4 regions of the Lutibacter sp. A64 genome follow, and region 2 is predicted to be linked to each of the others. Evidence: riboswitches for the same ligand, from Rfam matches in the RefSeq annotation. Region 2 holds a riboswitch; each other region holds the start of a gene.
What was found. Region 2 has a riboswitch for cobalamin ahead of MKD41_RS03415 (DUF5074 domain-containing protein). Riboswitches for the same ligand answer to the same signal wherever they lie in the genome.
Positions count from the first base shown of each region.

Region 1: another riboswitch for cobalamin. It lies ahead of nrdG (anaerobic ribonucleoside-triphosphate reductase activating protein); the one in region 2 lies ahead of MKD41_RS03415 (DUF5074 domain-containing protein).
Region 3: another riboswitch for cobalamin. It lies ahead of MKD41_RS13690 (TonB-dependent receptor); the one in region 2 lies ahead of MKD41_RS03415 (DUF5074 domain-containing protein).
Region 4: another riboswitch for cobalamin. It lies ahead of MKD41_RS14305 (TonB-dependent receptor plug domain-containing protein); the one in region 2 lies ahead of MKD41_RS03415 (DUF5074 domain-containing protein).

Region 1 covers NZ_CP092487.1:1,235,075-1,237,283, reverse strand. The annotation lists gene uvrB (excinuclease ABC subunit UvrB) at 1-587, opposite strand, end outside; cobalamin riboswitch at 707-902, shown strand; gene nrdG (anaerobic ribonucleoside-triphosphate reductase activating protein) at 1,028-1,474, shown strand; gene nrdD (anaerobic ribonucleoside-triphosphate reductase) at 1,481-2,209, shown strand, end outside.
Region 2 covers NZ_CP092487.1:858,648-860,856, forward strand. The annotation lists gene MKD41_RS03410 (TrmH family RNA methyltransferase) at 1-30, shown strand, start outside; gene MKD41_RS03415 (DUF5074 domain-containing protein) at 95-1,399, opposite strand; cobalamin riboswitch at 1,501-1,695, opposite strand; gene MKD41_RS03420 (hypothetical protein) at 1,849-2,209, opposite strand, start outside.
Region 3 covers NZ_CP092487.1:3,345,421-3,347,629, reverse strand. The annotation lists gene MKD41_RS13690 (TonB-dependent receptor) at 1-1,073, opposite strand, end outside; cobalamin riboswitch at 1,177-1,399, opposite strand; gene MKD41_RS13685 (HAD family hydrolase) at 1,584-2,209, shown strand, end outside.
Region 4 covers NZ_CP092487.1:3,505,042-3,507,250, forward strand. The annotation lists gene rlmN (23S rRNA (adenine(2503)-C(2))-methyltransferase RlmN) at 1-898, shown strand, start outside; cobalamin riboswitch at 1,122-1,337, shown strand; gene MKD41_RS14305 (TonB-dependent receptor plug domain-containing protein) at 1,375-2,209, shown strand, end outside.

The sequences.
Region 1 (2,209 bases), 380 kb from region 2:
CCTTTCACTTTAAAAGTTCCACTGCTAATTTCGGTTTCAGTTCTAGAATATAAACTAGTAACTAATAATTGTAAAAATTTAGTACGTGGTATTTCTTGGTCGACTTTAATTGTAATAATATTTTTTTTGAATTCTACAGGATTTCCAATACCGTAAATACACGAAACTGAGGCAATAATTATTACATCACGTCTTCCAGAAAGTAGGGCAGAGGAGGCACTAATTCTAAGTTTTTCAATATCTTCGTTTATAGATAAATCTTTTTCTATATAAGTACCTGTTGTAGGTAAAAAGGCTTCAGGTTGGTAATAATCGTAATAAGAAACAAAATATTCAACGGAGTTGTTAGGGAAAAACTGCTTAAATTCTGAATATAACTGAGCTGCTAAGGTTTTATTATGAGCCAAAACCAATGTAGGTTTTTGAACTTTTTCTATTAAATTGGCTACAGTAAATGTCTTTCCAGAACCTGTAACACCTAACAATGTTTGAAATTTTTCACCAGATTCTACACCTGCAACAAGTTGTTTTATAGCTTCAGGCTGATCTCCAGTTGGTTTAAATTTTGATTCTAATTTTAATTGCATAGCACAAAAATAAGCTAATTTTTATGGTTTTCGTAGTTCGTTTTATTTGGATTTTTTTATTGTTAATAATTATCTTAATAACATATTTTAAAAATTAGTTTTTCAACATATTTCTTGATTAATTTTAACCTAGAATTTGGTTCTGTTATGCCTCAACGGTGTATTTGATTAAAAGGGAATCAGGTGAAATACCTGAACTGTTCCCGCAGCTGTAAGTTCAATTAGGGTTTTACACTCTTTGTCACTGTTTTAACTAAAATGGGAAGACGTAAAACTAGAACAAGTCAGAAGACCTACCAATCTCAGTTTAATGTCAAGCTTTCGGGAGAAAAGTGAATGGCATAGAATATTCTTTTTTTGAATAATCTTAGCTTTTGGCAATTTATTAACCAATCTGTAAATGATTAATTTTTTATTATTACGGATATAACTTGATAATAGTGAATTATTCGAGCATTCAAATAGTATTACAAGAAGTACCTGGAGAAATTAGTATTTGCTTTAGTATTTGCGGCTGTAATTTGTTTTGTAAAGGCTGTCATTCTCCTATATTATGGAAAGATAGCAATGGGAAGCAGCTTACAGAAACAGTTTTTAAGAATACGCTTAAAAATTATAAAGGGTTAGCCAGTTGTGTATTGTTTATGGGAGGAGAATGGCATAAAAATACATTGATTAATTACCTTAATTATGCCAAGAATGAAGGCTATAAAACCTGTCTTTATACTGGAAAAGAACAAGTAGATGAAAATATACTAAAACACTTAAGCTTTATAAAAACAGGTAAGTGGATTCAAGAATTAGGTGGTTTAGATGCACCAACAACCAATCAGAAATTTAAAGAAGTACAATCAAATAAATTATTAAATCATTTATTTCAAAAATAATAAGTTATGATAAGATTAACCGAGCAACAAGTAACTAAAAAAATTAACTTTATTAGTAATTATATCAATGCTAATAATGCAGCTGATGGTTCTAAAATGGATGCAAATGCAAATGTATCTTCAAAAAATATTGCCACTATGGAAGCTGAATTAAATAAAGATATTAATATTCAGATAAATAGGCAATTGGTGAAAAATAAAATAGAACAGCTTTTTGGTAGGGATTTATCTAACGAATATATTCGACAAATAGAATCGCACGAAATATATGTGCACGATGAAACTTCACTAAAACCTTATTGTACTTCTATAAGTATGTATCCTTTTTTGTTTGATGGATTGACAAAATTGGGAGGAGAAAGTAAAGCTCCGCAACATTTAGAGAGTTATTGTGGTGAATTTGTCAATCTTGTTTTTGCTGTCAGTTCTCAATTTGCTGGTGCGTTAGCAACAGTTGAGTTTTTATTGTATTTCGATTATTTTGCTAGAAAAGACTTTGGAAATGATTATTTAACTACAAACACCAAAACAGTTTCAAATCATTTACAACATGCTGTTTATGCTATTAATCAACCTGCGGCAGCAAGAGGCTATCAGTCTGTTTTTTGGAATGTTTCTCTATACGATGAAAAATATTTTGATAGTTTATTTGGCGAATTTGTGTTTCCTGATATGAGTAAACCACAATGGGAGAGTTTAAAAAAATTACAGCAATTTTTTATGAAATGGTTTAAT
Region 2 (2,209 bases):
GAAGTATATTTTAATGAAAATAAACTTTAAAATAAAAAAAGTAGTTAATTATACATATTAACTACTTTTTTATAAAAATTAAGCTGCTTTTTGTTTATTGATATAATTCTTTATAATTAAAAACAAAGTCAGTAGGAGCAGTTCCTATGTTCTCAAACTTATTTAATTCTTCGCCTTCTTCATTAAAAATTAGCATTACACTATTACTCATATCAAAAAAGTCTGTTACACCGGCTAAATAAATGTCTCCAGTTTTAGGATGAATTTTAAGAGCTGTAGTAAAAAACAGGTTGTAATTAAATGGTGTTATAAATAATTCTTGAGTTTTATTTTCGCTATCAAAACGATGAATGTTTCCTGTTGAAGTTTCTTGCCAATAAAAATATTTTGAATTAGCTGAAGTCAACATTCCATTACGATATAATTTTACATCAGTACCTAATTTTACGGTTTCTGCAATAGATAAATCAGCGTTTAATTTTACAAATGTAGCTTCTTCATTTCTACCTTCTGTAGCAATCCAAATATTGTTATTTGGATCGGTAACAATTCCTGAAACATTATCTGAAAATGTAAGTATTTCATTTACAGACTCAGTAGTTGTATCAAATTCTTTTACTGAATTTCCATCAGCAATAAGTAATTTATTTTCTATAGCTAAAACAGCCGATTGTATAGCAGGAACATCTGAAATACCATCTATTTTATTTTGAATTGCAGCATTTGTAAAATCTACATTATAAAGTAATCTGGTATTACTGTAAGCGCTTAAAATATATGCTTTATCATTATCTACTAGTGAAATATATGCTGGATTTCTAGCTTCAGAAGTAGAAATAGTTTCTTCAAGTTTTAAAGTTTCAGCATTTGTAACAGTTATATAGTTAGCACCACTTTGTGAAACGAAGTAAAGTTTATTATCTGAAATTTGTCCACTAATTAAATCGGTTCCTAATGTTTTATCTGGATTTTCTAGTTGAAAAACTTTAGATGTAAATATTGAATCTTTTAAGAATCCAACAGTTCCATTATCATTTTCAGAAGAAGCAGAAACAATAAAAACACCTTCGGCATATTTTCCAAAAACACGGATGTTATATATTAAGGTTTCTTTACCTGCTGAATTTTCAACAACTAATTTTAATTCGTTTTCACCAATTGAATTTGATAAGAAAGTATATGTTGGTTCAGTTGATACAATTTCATCATTTAGAAACCAATTTATAGTAGTTTCTGTTAAATTTTCTATTTCAGGGTTCAATACTATTGCTTCTTCAAAATCTAATTGGTAATTTGTTTTTTGAACTAAAATTTTTGGGGAAAATAGCGAATTGTCTTCAGAACAAGACATAAAAACAAGTGTAAACAGCGTTATACTGAAAATTAATTTAAGTTTCATTTTATTTGTTAATTTATATGGTTACAACAATATAAACCTTAGGTAATAAATATGGTAGTATACAATAACGTACCATAAGCTTTTATTCCCGAAAGCTTTGATATTTAATATGTATTTAGGCAGGTTTCCTGACTGATTTCAGCTTTATTTACCTTCCCATTTAAAAAAACAGTGGTTGTGGTAAAGCCATTTCGGTGAAAAAATCACCTGTGAAATTTACAGTAGCGGGTACTGTTCAGAGTTTTCATCTGATTCCCTTTTAAACTTATAAAGTCACCTAAAAACGCCGCAAAGTTAATTGTTTTTTTCCTAATTAATTTCCTTTTAGATATAATAAAAAAGAAACAATTTAAGTAGTGTTAAGTGTCAATTAGTTATGTTTAAAAGTATAGTGAAGTATTGTTTTAAATAGGTGTTATTTTGTGTAAATAGCTACTTAAACTTGGGTTTTATTCAACTTTAATAGCTTTAATAATAGCATTAGATTCACAATTAATAACTGTAAGTGTAATGTTTTTTAGGCTATCAATTCCTTTGATATTATATTGATATAGGCAACTGTCTAATTTAATTTTATGAGCTAAATCTACATCTCCATTCTTTAGGATTTGAGAAATATATGCGGTATCAATTTTTTTGGTATTTAAAATAGTCAATGCATTTTCTGAAAAAATACGTTCTTTAGCTCTAATATTTTTTAATACACGTGCATTTGGACCGTAATCAAAAGTAGTATTTTTTTTACCCCAAATAAATACTACAATAATGGTTCCTATAATTAATCCGCCTAAAAAGTATGGCAATCGTTGT
Region 3 (2,209 bases), 1.5 Mb from region 2:
GAAGTATAAAATTCATTTTGATAATATTTATTATCCAAAGCACCTTTAAGCGTTTTATAATCTGGATCTATATACCTGCTATAATCTCTACTAAATTTTACGTTGAAAAGTAATTCGTGTTTATTGAAGTATGAATTTTGTAACGAGCCATGTACAAAAAAATTCGTATCCCATTGCCGTTGCACATGTTCATATCTGTTAGCAACAATGGCTCCTGGCAAGCCTCGTTCAGAATCATATATATATGCCTTTAACATTGCTCGTCCACCTTTCTTTAATTTTGCGTGTAAAGACACTTCGCTACGTAATGCGGTTATATCTCCATTCTGACGAACAGCAATAGTATCATATCCATTATCTTTACTATACCTATATTTATATTCCCCGTCAGCTTTTACCCATTCAGCACTTGCGGATAAAGATATTTTATCCGATAATTTATGTTGAAAAAATACCGCGGGATTAAAAAGTCCAAATGAACCCGTTTTAAACGTTGTTCTTAAATGTGTTTTTTCTGTTTCTGAAAAATCTGGAACTTTGGTTTGTAAAAACAATGTATTAGAAGAGAAAAACCCACGAGCAGGTTGAAAAATAGATGATTTTTGACCATTATAAAGTGAAATAGATTCTATATTATCTAGCGAATATTTCCCTAAATCTACTTGACCATTTTGAGCATTCCCAACAGTCATTCCATCATAAAAAACCGCAGTATGAGCACTACCAAGACTTCTTACATTAATTGTTTTTATTCCGCCAACACCTCCATAGTCTTTTAACTGCACTCCAGAAAAATAACGTATAGCATCTGCAACAGATAAGCTATTCATTTTCTCTAATTGCTGCCCAGATAAAACTTGAGCTGGCATAGGTGAAGCTATTTTAAATTTACGTTTAGTTGCAGTTAAAACAACCTCATCTAACGCAATTCTTTTAATAGAATCAAGTTTTAGATTAACCTTCTCTTCTGAAGATTTATTTTGCGCATAAATTGGGTTCAACAACAAACCTAATGTTTGTAATAAAACACCAACACTGATAAGGCATAAAAGCCTTTTGTTACATAAAAACATAAAAACTATTTGATCGTTATCAAATAACTTTAATGGAAAAAATGAAATCAAATGAAAATTTGATGATCTGCATCTGGCTTCAAAGCTTTATTCCACGAAAGCTCTAAAATTATACACAGTGGCAGGTATCCTGACTTATTCCCATTTTGAACCGCCTTCCCATCTCAAAATCATAGAGACAGTGGCAAAAGATTGGCCTAAAATTATAGACCTGTCAAAATGTTGCATGGAACTTACAGTAACGGGTTTGTTCAGGATTTTCACCTGATTCCCTCTTAATTAACTATACCGAAAAGCATAGTTAAACCAATGCGCTACAAAGATAAAAAACTCTTTATATTTAACGCCTTATTTTTATTTTATTAATAGCGTAAAAAAGTGTTTTTTCAACATTATCTCTTAACAATCTGAGCGCTTTGGTTTTATTATTTTATAATTATTTTTTTTAACAACATTAAGTTAATCCTAAATCGTTACAATAATCTTATTTTTGCTTTTCAAATTTAGAATATGGATTTTTCAAAGGTAAAATTAGTAGTTACAGATATGGATGGAACGCTACTAAATTCAGAAAGTAAAATAAGTGATCATTTTTTAGGACTATACAAGCAGCTTAAAAAAAATAATATAAAATTTATTGCTGCAAGCGGAAGGCAATATTTTAGTATTGTAGATAGATTTGATAAAAGTATTCAAGATGAAATAACTATTATTGCTGAAAACGGTGCATTTGCTATGCGCGGAAATAAAGAATTATTTACGTTAGAATTACCAACAGCATACATTTCAAAAAGCATTGAGATTCTTAGAAAAGTAAAAAATGCCCAAATAGTACTTTGCGGAAAAAAAGCTGCTTATATAGAAACCGAAAACGAAGCTTTTATTTCAATGTTTAAAAACTATTATTCTGAATACACATTGGTTGATGATCTTACCAAAGTTACAGATGATACCTTTTTTAAAATTGCAGCTTTTCATTTTGAATGTTCTGAAACTTACATTTACCCTTCAGTAAAACAATTAGAAAATGAATTACAAGTAATTGTTTCTGGTAAAAATTGGCTAGATATTTCTCATAATAATGCAAATAAAGGGTATGCTTTAAATATTTTTCAAAAAGAATTAAATATTGCTAA
Region 4 (2,209 bases), 1.4 Mb from region 2:
AAATATTTCAAAAGATACACGACAAATGCTCGAAACTAATTTTGTAATTAATCATATTGAAGTTGATGATATGCAACGCAGTGCTGATGGAACTGTAAAAAATGCTGTACGTTTACACGATGGTTTAGTGGTAGAATCTGTGTTAATACCTACTGGAAGCAGAACAACAGCTTGTGTGTCTAGCCAAGTTGGTTGTAGTTTAGATTGTAGCTTCTGTGCAACGGCGCGTTTAAAGAAAATGCGTAACCTTAATCCCGATGAAATTTACGATCAAGTTGCAGCAATAAACCAAGAGAGTTTATTGTATTACAATCATAAATTATCAAACATTGTTTTTATGGGAATGGGAGAGCCCTTAATGAATTATAACAATGTATTAAAATCTATAGAAAAAATTACTTCAGAAGAAGGCTTGGGAATGTCTCCAAAAAGAATTACGGTTTCTACTTCAGGAGTTCCTAAAATGATAAAAAAATTAGCAGATGATGAAGTTAAATTTAATTTAGCAGTTTCATTACACTCTGCCATAGATGAGGTTAGGTCTAAAATAATGCCTTTTAGTAAAGCATTTCCGTTAACAGATTTAAAAGAATCTATAGAATATTGGTATGCAAAAACAAACAGCAGAGTTACTTACGAATATGTTGTTTGGAAAGGAATTAACGATACAAAAGAAGCCATAAATGCTTTGGTTAAATTTTGTAAATATGTGCCTTGTAAAGTTAATTTAATTGAATACAATCCAATTGACGATGGTGAGTTTCAACAAGCAAATCCACAGGCAATAGACGATTATATAAGCATTTTAGAAATGAACGATATAATTGTTAACGTTAGACGAAGTAGAGGGAAAGATATTGATGCCGCTTGTGGGCAATTAGCAAATAAGAAAAGCTAGATTTTTTGTAGCGGTTATTTTTTAATAACTTTCTAAAGTTTAAAGCAAATTGTACTTAAACGTCTTACTGAGCTTGTCTCAGTATCTCATAATTTATATATACAAATTTTATTAACTACAAATGTTAACTTGTACATATATTTTAAATTAAGAAGTGTATAGGTTGATGCGAAATTCGGCTAAATTTAGGTTTATTAAACGTAGATAGATTAATATTTAGTTATATATTTGCTGCATGTTTGGTTTTGCATTTATTTTTTAAATGTGAATTAAAAGGGAATTCTGTTAAATTCAGAAGCTGTTCCCGCAACTGTAAGCTAAGTCTTTTTATAAAGATGCTTTTTGTTACATAACTTCAAAATAACCACTGCATTGTAAAGTGTGGGAAGGTTAACAAAAAGACGCGAGCCAGGAGACCTGCCAGAAAATAACAACTTAATTACAAGTTAGTTGTCGGGAGAAACAACATTTTAATTATGAGATATTTTTTAATTTTAGTTGTGTTTTTTTATAGTTTCGCATTGTTTTCGCAAGAAAAGAAAGCTGAAGCTTTAGATACTGTTTATCTAAAATCTGTTAAAATAATAGAAAAATCTATCGGTCAAAAAACAACTATTTTATCTAAAAAAACAATTCAAAATTATAGCCCACAATTAACAGAAGTCTTAAATTTTGAAACGTCCATTTCTTTTAAAGAAAATGGTTTAGGAATGGTTTCTTCACCTTCTTTTAGAGGAACCACGGCACAGCAAACAGCTGTGGTTTGGAATGGAATAAATATTAATTCTCAATTTTTAGGTCAAACAGATTTTAATACAATTAGTACTGCTAGTTTTGATGAAATTGTTATTAGGCCTGGAGGCGGAAGCACACAATTTGGAACTGGAACTATTGGTGGAAGTATAAATTTAAATAATAATTTTTCTTTTGAGCAACAAGATCAACTAACTGTAAATGCCAGTTATGGTAGTTTTAACACTAAAGAAATTGGTCTAAAAGCAAGCACTTCAACTTCAAATTTAAATGTTAATGGTGGTTTAGCTTATTTTGATTCTGATAACGATTATAAATATGCCAATTCCAATCAAAAAAATGAAAACGGAGAATTCTATAATAAATCGGCCTTTTTAAATGGAGCTTATAAATTTAATTCAAAACAACAACTTAAATTATACTCTTCATTATTTAATGGTTTACGTCATTTTTCTATTTTAGAAACCACGCAAAGTAGAACTAAATATAAAGATGAAACGTTAAGGTTAATGTTTGAGTATAATGGTGTGTTTAACAAGTTTTTTATCAATACAAAAA